One region of the Actinoallomurus acanthiterrae genome, then DNA from elsewhere that is predicted to be linked to it. Evidence: riboswitches for the same ligand, from Rfam matches in the RefSeq annotation. Region 1 holds a riboswitch; the other holds the start of a gene.
The links. A riboswitch is a leader RNA that binds a small molecule or an ion and turns the genes downstream of it on or off. The one in region 1 is predicted to bind glycine.
Positions count from the first base shown of each region.

Region 2: it holds a riboswitch for glycine, as region 1 does, so the genes downstream of both, gcvP (aminomethyl-transferring glycine dehydrogenase) here and gcvT (glycine cleavage system aminomethyltransferase GcvT) in region 1, are expected to answer to the same signal.

Region 1 covers NZ_BAAHCO010000001.1:2,329,690-2,333,894, forward strand. The annotation lists gene ACYVF7_RS11500 (serine hydroxymethyltransferase) at 1-261, opposite strand, end outside; gene gcvH (glycine cleavage system protein GcvH) at 258-644, opposite strand; gene gcvT (glycine cleavage system aminomethyltransferase GcvT) at 641-1,747, opposite strand; glycine riboswitch at 1,913-2,010, opposite strand; gene ACYVF7_RS11515 (glycoside hydrolase family 6 protein) at 2,237-3,253, shown strand; gene ACYVF7_RS11520 (alginate lyase family protein) at 3,446-4,205, shown strand, end outside.
Region 2 covers NZ_BAAHCO010000001.1:5,616,122-5,620,326, reverse strand. The annotation lists gene gcvP (aminomethyl-transferring glycine dehydrogenase) at 1-2,623, opposite strand, end outside; glycine riboswitch at 2,784-2,880, opposite strand; gene ACYVF7_RS26600 (SCO6745 family protein) at 2,995-3,882, shown strand; gene ACYVF7_RS26595 (ABC transporter permease) at 4,030-4,205, opposite strand, start outside.

The DNA of each region.
Region 1 (4,205 bases):
GCCGAACAGCTCCTTGGCCCTGTCGATCGCCAGCTGTTCGGTGACGTCGACGTACTCGCATCCGCCGTAGTAGCGGCGGCCCGGGTACCCCTCCGCGTACTTGTTGGTCATCACCGAGCCCTGCGCCTCGAGGACGCCGATCGGCGCGAAGTTCTCCGAGGCGATCATCTCCAGCGTGGACTGCTGGCGGCGCAGCTCGTCCGTGATCGCGGACGCGACCTCCGGATCGAGCTCGGAAAGGGGCAGGTTGGCAAGGCTCATGACGCCTCCTCGATGAGCTTCGCGTAGGCCTGCGCGTCGAGCAGGTCGGCCGGGTCGTCACCGGTGCGCACCCGGAACAGCCATCCCTCGCCGTACGGGTCGGAGTTGATCACGGCCGGGTCCTCGTCAAGGGCGGTGTTGACCGCGACGACCTCGCCGGTGACGGGCGCATAGATGTCGCTCACCGACTTGGTCGACTCGGCCTCGCCGCACGGCTCTCCCGCCTCGACGGAGGCGCCCTCCTGCGGCAGCGACACATAGACGATGTCACCGAGCGCGTCGGCGGCGTACGCCGTGATGCCGACGGTCACCACACCGTCGGACGGCGCGGTGATCCACTCGTGTTCCTGGGTGTAGGAAAGCGTCTCGGGAACAGTGCTCACGAAGTCCTCCTGTAGAACGGCAGCGCTACCTTGTCGACCGGCTCGTGTTTACCGCGGATGTCCACGGCGAGGTCGGTGTCCTCGGCGTGGTCCGCGTCGATGTAGGCCATGGCGATGGGTTTGCCCAGTGTCGGGGACGGCGCACCACTGGTCACCACACCGCAGGGCGTGCCGTCCGGCGTCACGATGTCGTACCCATGGCGCGGCACCCGGCGCCCCCGTGCGACGAGCCCGACGAGGGTGCGCGCGGGCGGGGTGTCGGCGCGCGCGGCCAGCGCGGCGCGCCCGACGAAGCCCCCGGGCTTCTCCAGCTTGACGGTACGGCCGAGTCCGGCGTCGTACGGCGTGGTCTCGGCGGTCAGCTCGTTGCCGTACAGCGGCATGCCCGCCTCCAGCCGCAGGGTGTCGCGCGCGGACAGCCCGGCGGGCCGCAGGTCGTCGCCGCCGGCCTCCGTGACGGCGCGCCAGACGGCCACGGCGTCACCCGCCGAGACGAACAGCTCGAAGCCGTCCTCGCCGGTGTACCCCGTGCGGCCGATCAGCGCGTCGATCCCGGCGACCTTCCCCGGCAGGATCGCGTAGTACTTCAGGTCGGCGAGCGCGGCGTCGGTGAGCTTCTCCAGGATGGCCTGGGCCTTCGGGCCCTGCACGGCGATGAGCGCGTACGCGTCGGAGCGGTCGTCGACGGTGGCCTTCTCGAACCCGCTCGCCCGCTTGGTGAGCTCGGCTCGGACGGTCGCGGCGTTGGCGGCGTTCGCGACCACCATGTAGGTCTCCGCGGCGAGCCGGTAGACGATCAGATCGTCGAGGACGCCCCCGGCCGGATCGACGATCATCGTGTAGCGCGCCCGGCCGACGGCGAGCACGGACAGGTGCCCGATCAGCGCGTGGTCGAGGGCGGCCCCGGCCTGCGGGCCGGTGACGAAGATCTCTCCCATGTGGGACAGGTCGAAGAGCCCCGCACTGGTGCGGACGGCCTGGTGCTCGGTGGTCTCGCTCCCGTAGCGCAGCGGCATGAGATAGCCGGCGAACTCGGTGATCGTGGCTCCGAGCTCGGCGTGGACCTCGTGCAACGGTGTTCTCTTGGCGTCCGGCGTGGACATCGGGGCAGGCTCCTATCACGCGGGCGGCCGGGATCCCATCCTCCCATTGGCGCGCGAAATGCGGTCGCGGTGCCCTCCCCCTCTGTCATCGGTGCCTGAGAGCTTCACCCCCGATCGGGGGCTTGCACCTTCGGCGGGAGCGTCGCTCCGCTTTCCAGAGGTCGCCTGGTCCGCACGGTTCCTGTGGCCTGAGAGGTTCCGGGGAGGAGTTGCTCCTTCGGCGTACCTCGCTGGCGGCGAGGTCGCTCTCCCGTGCGGGATCAACGGCATGGCCAGGCTAGCAGTGCGGGAGCGTCCGGGAAACGGTGCCGCCGCAGGTCGCGTACCGCGAGCCCACCGGGCGGCGGACCGGGACTTCCGGCTCAATTCCCGTGGAACCCCGGGCAGGCTCTGAAGATCGCGAATTACGTTGATCATCTAGCGCCGGCGGGGGAGGGCGCGACGGCGGGGGCAACGGCTTTCACCATCGCATCGAGCGTGAGGAGCTCCATGGCCCACTCAAGGACCTCTCGGCGGATCACCGGCTTGGCCGCGCTCGGCGCCGCGGCCGTCATCGGCCTGACCGGGGCCTGCTCGCCCGGTCAGCCGGCGGGCACCGTCGCGGCCCGCGCCGCGGCGCCCGCCGCCGCGGCCGGCAGCCCGATCGACATGACCAGCGGCTTCTACGTCGACCCGGACTCCAACTCCGCCAAGTGGGTACGGGACAACCCCGGCGACGCGCGCGCCGCGCAGATCAAGTCGGCGATCGCCGACAAGCCGACGGCGGGCTGGTTCGGCGACTGGATCAGCGACATCGGGACGGCGGTCTCGAACTATGTCGGCGCCGCCGACGCCGCCGACAAGCTGCCCGTCCTCGTGGCGTACAACATCCCGGGCCGGGACTGCTCGGGCGAGTCCAAGGGCGGTTCGGACAAGGACAAGTACGAGGGGTGGATCTCGGCCTTCGCCGGCGCGATCGGAACACGGCCCGCCGTCGTGGTCATCGAACCGGACGCCCTCGCCCAGCTCGACTGCCTGCCGGCCGACTCGGACCGGGAGTTCCGCCTGAACCTGCTGAAGTTCGCCACCGAGCAGTTCAAGGCCAAGGCGCCGAACACCTGGGCGTACCTCGACGCCGGCAACGCCAAGTGGATCGCCCCGGCCACCATGGCCCAGCGGCTGGAGTCCGCCGGCGTGCACAACGTCCGGGGCTTCGCCGTCAACGTCTCGAACTACTACACCACCGACGAGTCGGCGTCCTACGGCGCGGCGGTGAACGCCTCGCTGTCGAGCAAGGTCCCGTTCATCGTCGACACCAGCCGTAACGGCAACGGCTCGAAGAACGGGGAGTGGTGCAACCCGGCCGGCCGCAAGCTCGGCGTCACGCCCCAGGTCGGCGGCGGGGCCGAGATGCTGCTGTGGGTGAAGGACCCCGGCGACTCCGACGGATCCTGCGGGCTCGGCGAGGGCATCCCGGCCGGCCAGTTCAGCCCCGACCTCGCCATGCACCTGATCAACGGGTCCTGACGACCCGGCCCTCGGCGGAGCGGCGGAACAGGGCGTTCCGCCGCTCCGCCGACGCGTCGGAGGCGCCTGATTACGAATCGTATTGATAGGGAGGTTTATTAACCTTTTTTCCGCGATCCGATTGACGGTGGTCCACCACGCCGGTTGCATGGCCCGCACCCCAAGATCCTTTAGCCCCCCGAGAGGAATCTCATGGCGCGCACGCGCACCCGGGCCTGGCTCCTGACCGGCGTGGCGATCACGCTGGCGGTCGCGGCCCTCACCGTGCTGACCTCCCGCGGCACACCGTCGGCACGGACCGGCGCCGTACCGGTCGCGAACACCCAGGCCGCCTTCCAGCACCCGGGCGTCCTGGTCGGGCGTTCCCAGCTCGACTTCGCCCGGGCGAAGGTCAAGGCCGGCGCCCAGCCGTGGACGAAGGCGTACGACACCATGCGCGCGAGCGCGTACGGGTCGCTGTCCCGGACGCCGAAGCCGCGCGCCAACGTCGAGTGCGGCTCGGGGTCCAACCCGAACCACGGCTGCTCCGACGAACGCGAGGACGCCCTCGCCGCCTACACCGACGCGCTGATCTGGTACATCTCCCGCGACGACCGGTACGCCAAGAAGGCGATCCAGATCATGGACGCCTGGTCGGCCGTCATCAAGGAGCACACGAACCACAACGCCCCGCTGCAGACCGGCTGGTCCGGCGCGTCCTTCGCGCGCGCCGGCGAGCTGATCAAGCACACCTACACGGGCACGTGGGCGCAGGAGAAGCGCTTCGCGACGATGCTGCGCACCGTCTACCTGCCCACCGTGATCAAGGGCAGGCCGAACGGCACCAACGGCAACTGGGAACTGATCATGACGGACGCCGCGATCGGGATCGCGGTGTTCCTCGACGACCACGCGTCGTTCGACAAGGCCGTCGCCCTGTGGCGGAAGCGCCTGCCCGCCTACTTCTATCTGA
Region 2 (4,205 bases), 3.3 Mb from region 1:
CGTACTCCCCTGCCGCCACCCGCTCGATCTCCTGGCGGATCTGGATCATCGCGTCGCAGAAGCGGTCGAGCTCGGCGAGGTCCTCGCTCTCGGTGGGCTCGATCATCAGCGTGCCCGCGACCGGGAAGGCCAGGGTCGGCGCGTGCAGGCCGTAGTCGATGAGCCGCTTGGCGACGTCCTCCGCCGTGATCTTCGTGTCCTTGGCGATCCTGCGGAGGTCGATGATGCACTCGTGCGCGACCAGGCCGCCCCGGCCGGTGTAGAGCACCGGGTAGTGGTCGGACAGGCGCTTGGCGACGTAGTTGGCGGCCAGCACCGCCGTCTCCGTCGCCGCGCGCAGCCCGTCGGCGCCCATCATCGCGATGTAGGTCCAGGAGATCGGCAGGATGCCCGCCGAGCCCCACGGCGCGGCGGAGATCGGGCCGCTGCCCGTCTCCGGGCCCGCCTCCGGGCGCAGCGGGTGGTTGGGCAGGAACGGCACCAGGTGCTCGCGCACCCCCACCGGGCCGACGCCGGGACCGCCGCCGCCGTGCGGGATGCAGAAGGTCTTGTGCAGGTTCAGGTGTGAGACGTCCGAGCCGAACTCCCCGAGCCGGGCAAGGCCGACCAGGGCGTTGAGGTTGGCGCCGTCGACGTACACCTGCCCGCCGGCGTCGTGCACGCTCTTGCAGACGTCGGTGATGGTCTCCTCGTAGATACCGTGCGTCGAGGGGTACGTGATCATGATCGCGGCGAGCTGGTCGCGGTGCTTGTCGATCTTGGCGTGCAGGTCGTCGAGGTCGATGTCGCCGTGGTCGGTGCTCTTGACCACGACCACGCGCATCCCGGCCATGACCGCGCTGGCGGCGTTGGTGCCGTGCGCCGAGGACGGGATGAGGCAGACGTTCCGGTGGCCCTCGCCGCGGGCGGCGTGGTAGCCGTGCACGGCGAGCAGGCCGGCCAGCTCGCCCTGGGAGCCGGCGTTCGGCTGCACCGAGACCTTGGCGTACCCGGTGATCTCCGCGAGCCAGGTCTCCAGCTCCTCGATCAGCCGGACGTATCCGCGCGCCTGCTCCAGCGGCGCGAACGGGTGGATCTGCGCGAACTCCGGCCAGGTGATGGGCTCCATCTCGGTGGTCGCGTTGAGCTTCATCGTGCACGAGCCCAGCGGGATCATCGAGCGGTCCAGCGCGATGTCCTTGTCCTGCAGGCGGCGCAGGTACCGCAGCATCGCCGTCTCCGAGCGGTGCGCGTGGAAGACCGGGTGCGTCAGGTAGCCGCTCTCCCGGCGGACGGCCGGCGGCAGCGCGGCCCCCGCGTGGACGGACAGGGCCTCGTTGTCGGCCAGGCCGAACGCCCGCCACACCGCGGTGACGTGCTCGTCCGTCGTGGTCTCGTCGCAGGCGATCCCCACGTGGTCGGCGTCGACGAGCCGCAGGTTGATCCCGAGCTCGCGCGCCCGCCGTACGACCTCCTCGGCGCGGCCGGGGACGCGGGCGAGAACGGTGTCGAAGAAGGTCTCGTGGACGATCTCGGCGCCGACCGCGGCGAGGCCGCCCGCGATGCGCACGGCCTGCTCGTGGACCCGCTCGGCGATGCCCCGGAGCCCCTCCGGGCCGTGGTAGACGGCGTACATGCTCGCCATCACGGCCAGCAGCACCTGAGCGGTGCAGATGTTGCTCGTGGCCTTCTCGCGGCGGATGTGCTGCTCGCGCGTCTGCAGCGCCAGGCGGTAGGCCGGGTCGCCGTCCACGTCGACGGACACGCCGACGAGGCGGCCGGGCATCTGCCGCTGCAGGCCCTCGCGCACGGCCATGTCGCCGGCGTGCGGGCCGCCGAAGCCGTACGGCACGCCGAACCGCTGCGACGTCCCGACCGCGATGTCGGCGCCGAACTCCCCCGGCGGCGTGAGCAGCGTCAGGGCCAGCAGGTCGGCTGACACGACGACCTGCGCGCCGCGCTCGTGGGCGCCATCCGTCACGGCCGACAGGTCCCGCACGGCACCGCTCGCACCGGGGTACTGCAGCAGGACGCCGAAGAACTCACCGTCCGGCAGGCCCCCGGACAGGTCGGCGACGACGACGTCGATGCCGAGCGGCAGCGCCCGCGTGCGGATGACCTCGATCGTCTGCGGCAGCGCGTCGGCGTCGATCAGGAAGGTGTCCCCGGCCTTTGAAGCCCGGTGCGCGAGGGTCATCGCCTCGGCTGCCGCGGTGCCCTCGTCGAGCAGGGAGGCGTTCGCGACCGGCAGGCCCGTCAGGTCGCTCACGACGGTCTGGAAGTTCAGCAGCGCCTCGAGACGGCCCTGGGAGATCTCCGGCTGGTACGGCGTGTAGGCGGTGTACCAGCCAGGGTTCTCCAGGACGTTCCGGAGGATCACCCCGGGCGTGACCGTGCCGTGGTAGCCCAGACCGATCATCGAGGTGAGGACCTGGTTCTCCGAGGCCAGCTCACGCAGCCGGGCCAGCGCCCGCACCTCGGTGAGCGCCGGAGGCAGATCCAGTGGGCGGTCGGTGCGGATCACCGTGGGCACGGCGGCGTCGACGAGGGCCTGGACGGTCGGAAAGCCGACGGCCTTGGCCATCTCGGCGCGGTCGCCGCGCGACGGCCCGATGTGCCGATCGGCGAAGGGGACCTCGGTCATTGGGGAGCCTCCTGGTGCGATGGATGCGCAACCACCACCGGGCAGGCCGGTGGCCGGTCTCCCCCTCTGTCAGTGAACCTGAGAGCTTCACCGCGCCGGAGCGCGGCTTGCACCTTCGGTGAGGTCTGGCGTGGATCGCCGGCCTGCTTTCCAGAGGTGCCTAACTCGTACGGTCCTTTTGCCTGAGAGGTTCCGGGGAGGGTTGCTCCTTCGGCGCCCCGCACCACACTGTGCGAAGTCTCTCCCGTACGAGGTCGACGGCGGTTCCACCCTACCGGAGGCTTCGCCCCTCGCCACGGTCCCGGCTCCCCGAAGATCAGTACGTCGCCCCGTGCGACGATGGGCGGCCCGGCGGCGACGAGGAGGGGCCGATGGACGAGACCTGGCGGCTGATCGAGTGTTGTCACGCGTTCGTCTACTTCGCGCCCGAAGCCAAGGCGGCGTACGCCGACGCGGGCCTCAAGGGCTTCTGGATGGGCTACTTCGCCTCCCGGTCGGCGGCCCTGGGCGCGCCCTCCCCCGAGGTGGTCACGGCCGCGTTCTACAACTTCGCGCCGCGCATGGTCGCCCGCGCGATCCCCGACGCCTGGCGCTACTCCTCGCCCGAGACCGTCCTGGCCGCCCGGACGGCCGTCGTGGACCGGTCCCTGCGCCGCCTGCTCGGCGACCTGGTGGACTCGGCCGACGTCGCGGAGGCCGCGGCCCTGGCGGGGCAGGCGGCGGAGGCGGCGCCGGCCCCGGGCCGCGTCCTGTTCGCCGCGCACGCCGCTCTGCCCCGGCCGGCCGAGCCGCACCTGGCGCTGTGGCACGCCGTCACCGCGCTCCGGGAGTTCCGCGGGGACGGGCACGTCGCCGCCCTGCTCACCGGCGGGCTCGACGGCTGCGAGGCGAACGTCGTCGCGGGCGCCCTCGGCCTCACCCCGCCCGAGCAGCGCGAGTTCCGGGGCTGGACCGAACAGGAGTGGACGGCCGCAGGCGACCGGCTGCGGGACCGGGGCCTCCTCGACGCGGACGGCGCCCTCACCACCGAGGGCCGCGCGGACCGGCGCGCGATCGAGGACACCACCGACCGGCTCGCCCGCCCGCCGCTGGACGCCCTCGGCCGGGACGGCGCGGCCCGGCTGGCCGGCCTCCTCCGCCCGCTCGCGCGGCGGCTCGTCGAGGCCGGCGCCGTGCCCTTCCCGAACGCGATGGCCATGCTCCGGTCCGGCCACGGTGCCGACGACCAGGGCGCAGGCACGGGCCCGGCACCGTCCTGACCTCGGCCGGCCCGGGGCAGGGCGGCCGCGACCAGTCCGCGGCGGAGCGGCCGGGGCGGGACGGCCGTGGCCGGTCCGGGGCGGAGCGACCGCGACCAGTCCGGGGCAGGGCGACCGCGGCCGGTCCAGTCCGGGGCGGGGCGGCCGTCAGCGGTTCACCGTGCGGTACCGGTGTACCGCCGCCGGGACGAAGACGAGCAGTAGAACGGCCGACCACAGCAGGCTCGCGGCCACCGGGTGTCGGAGCGGCCACACGAGGTGAGCGTTCCCGACCACGCCGGGGCTGCCGAACAGATCACGGCACGCCGCGACGATCGCGCTGA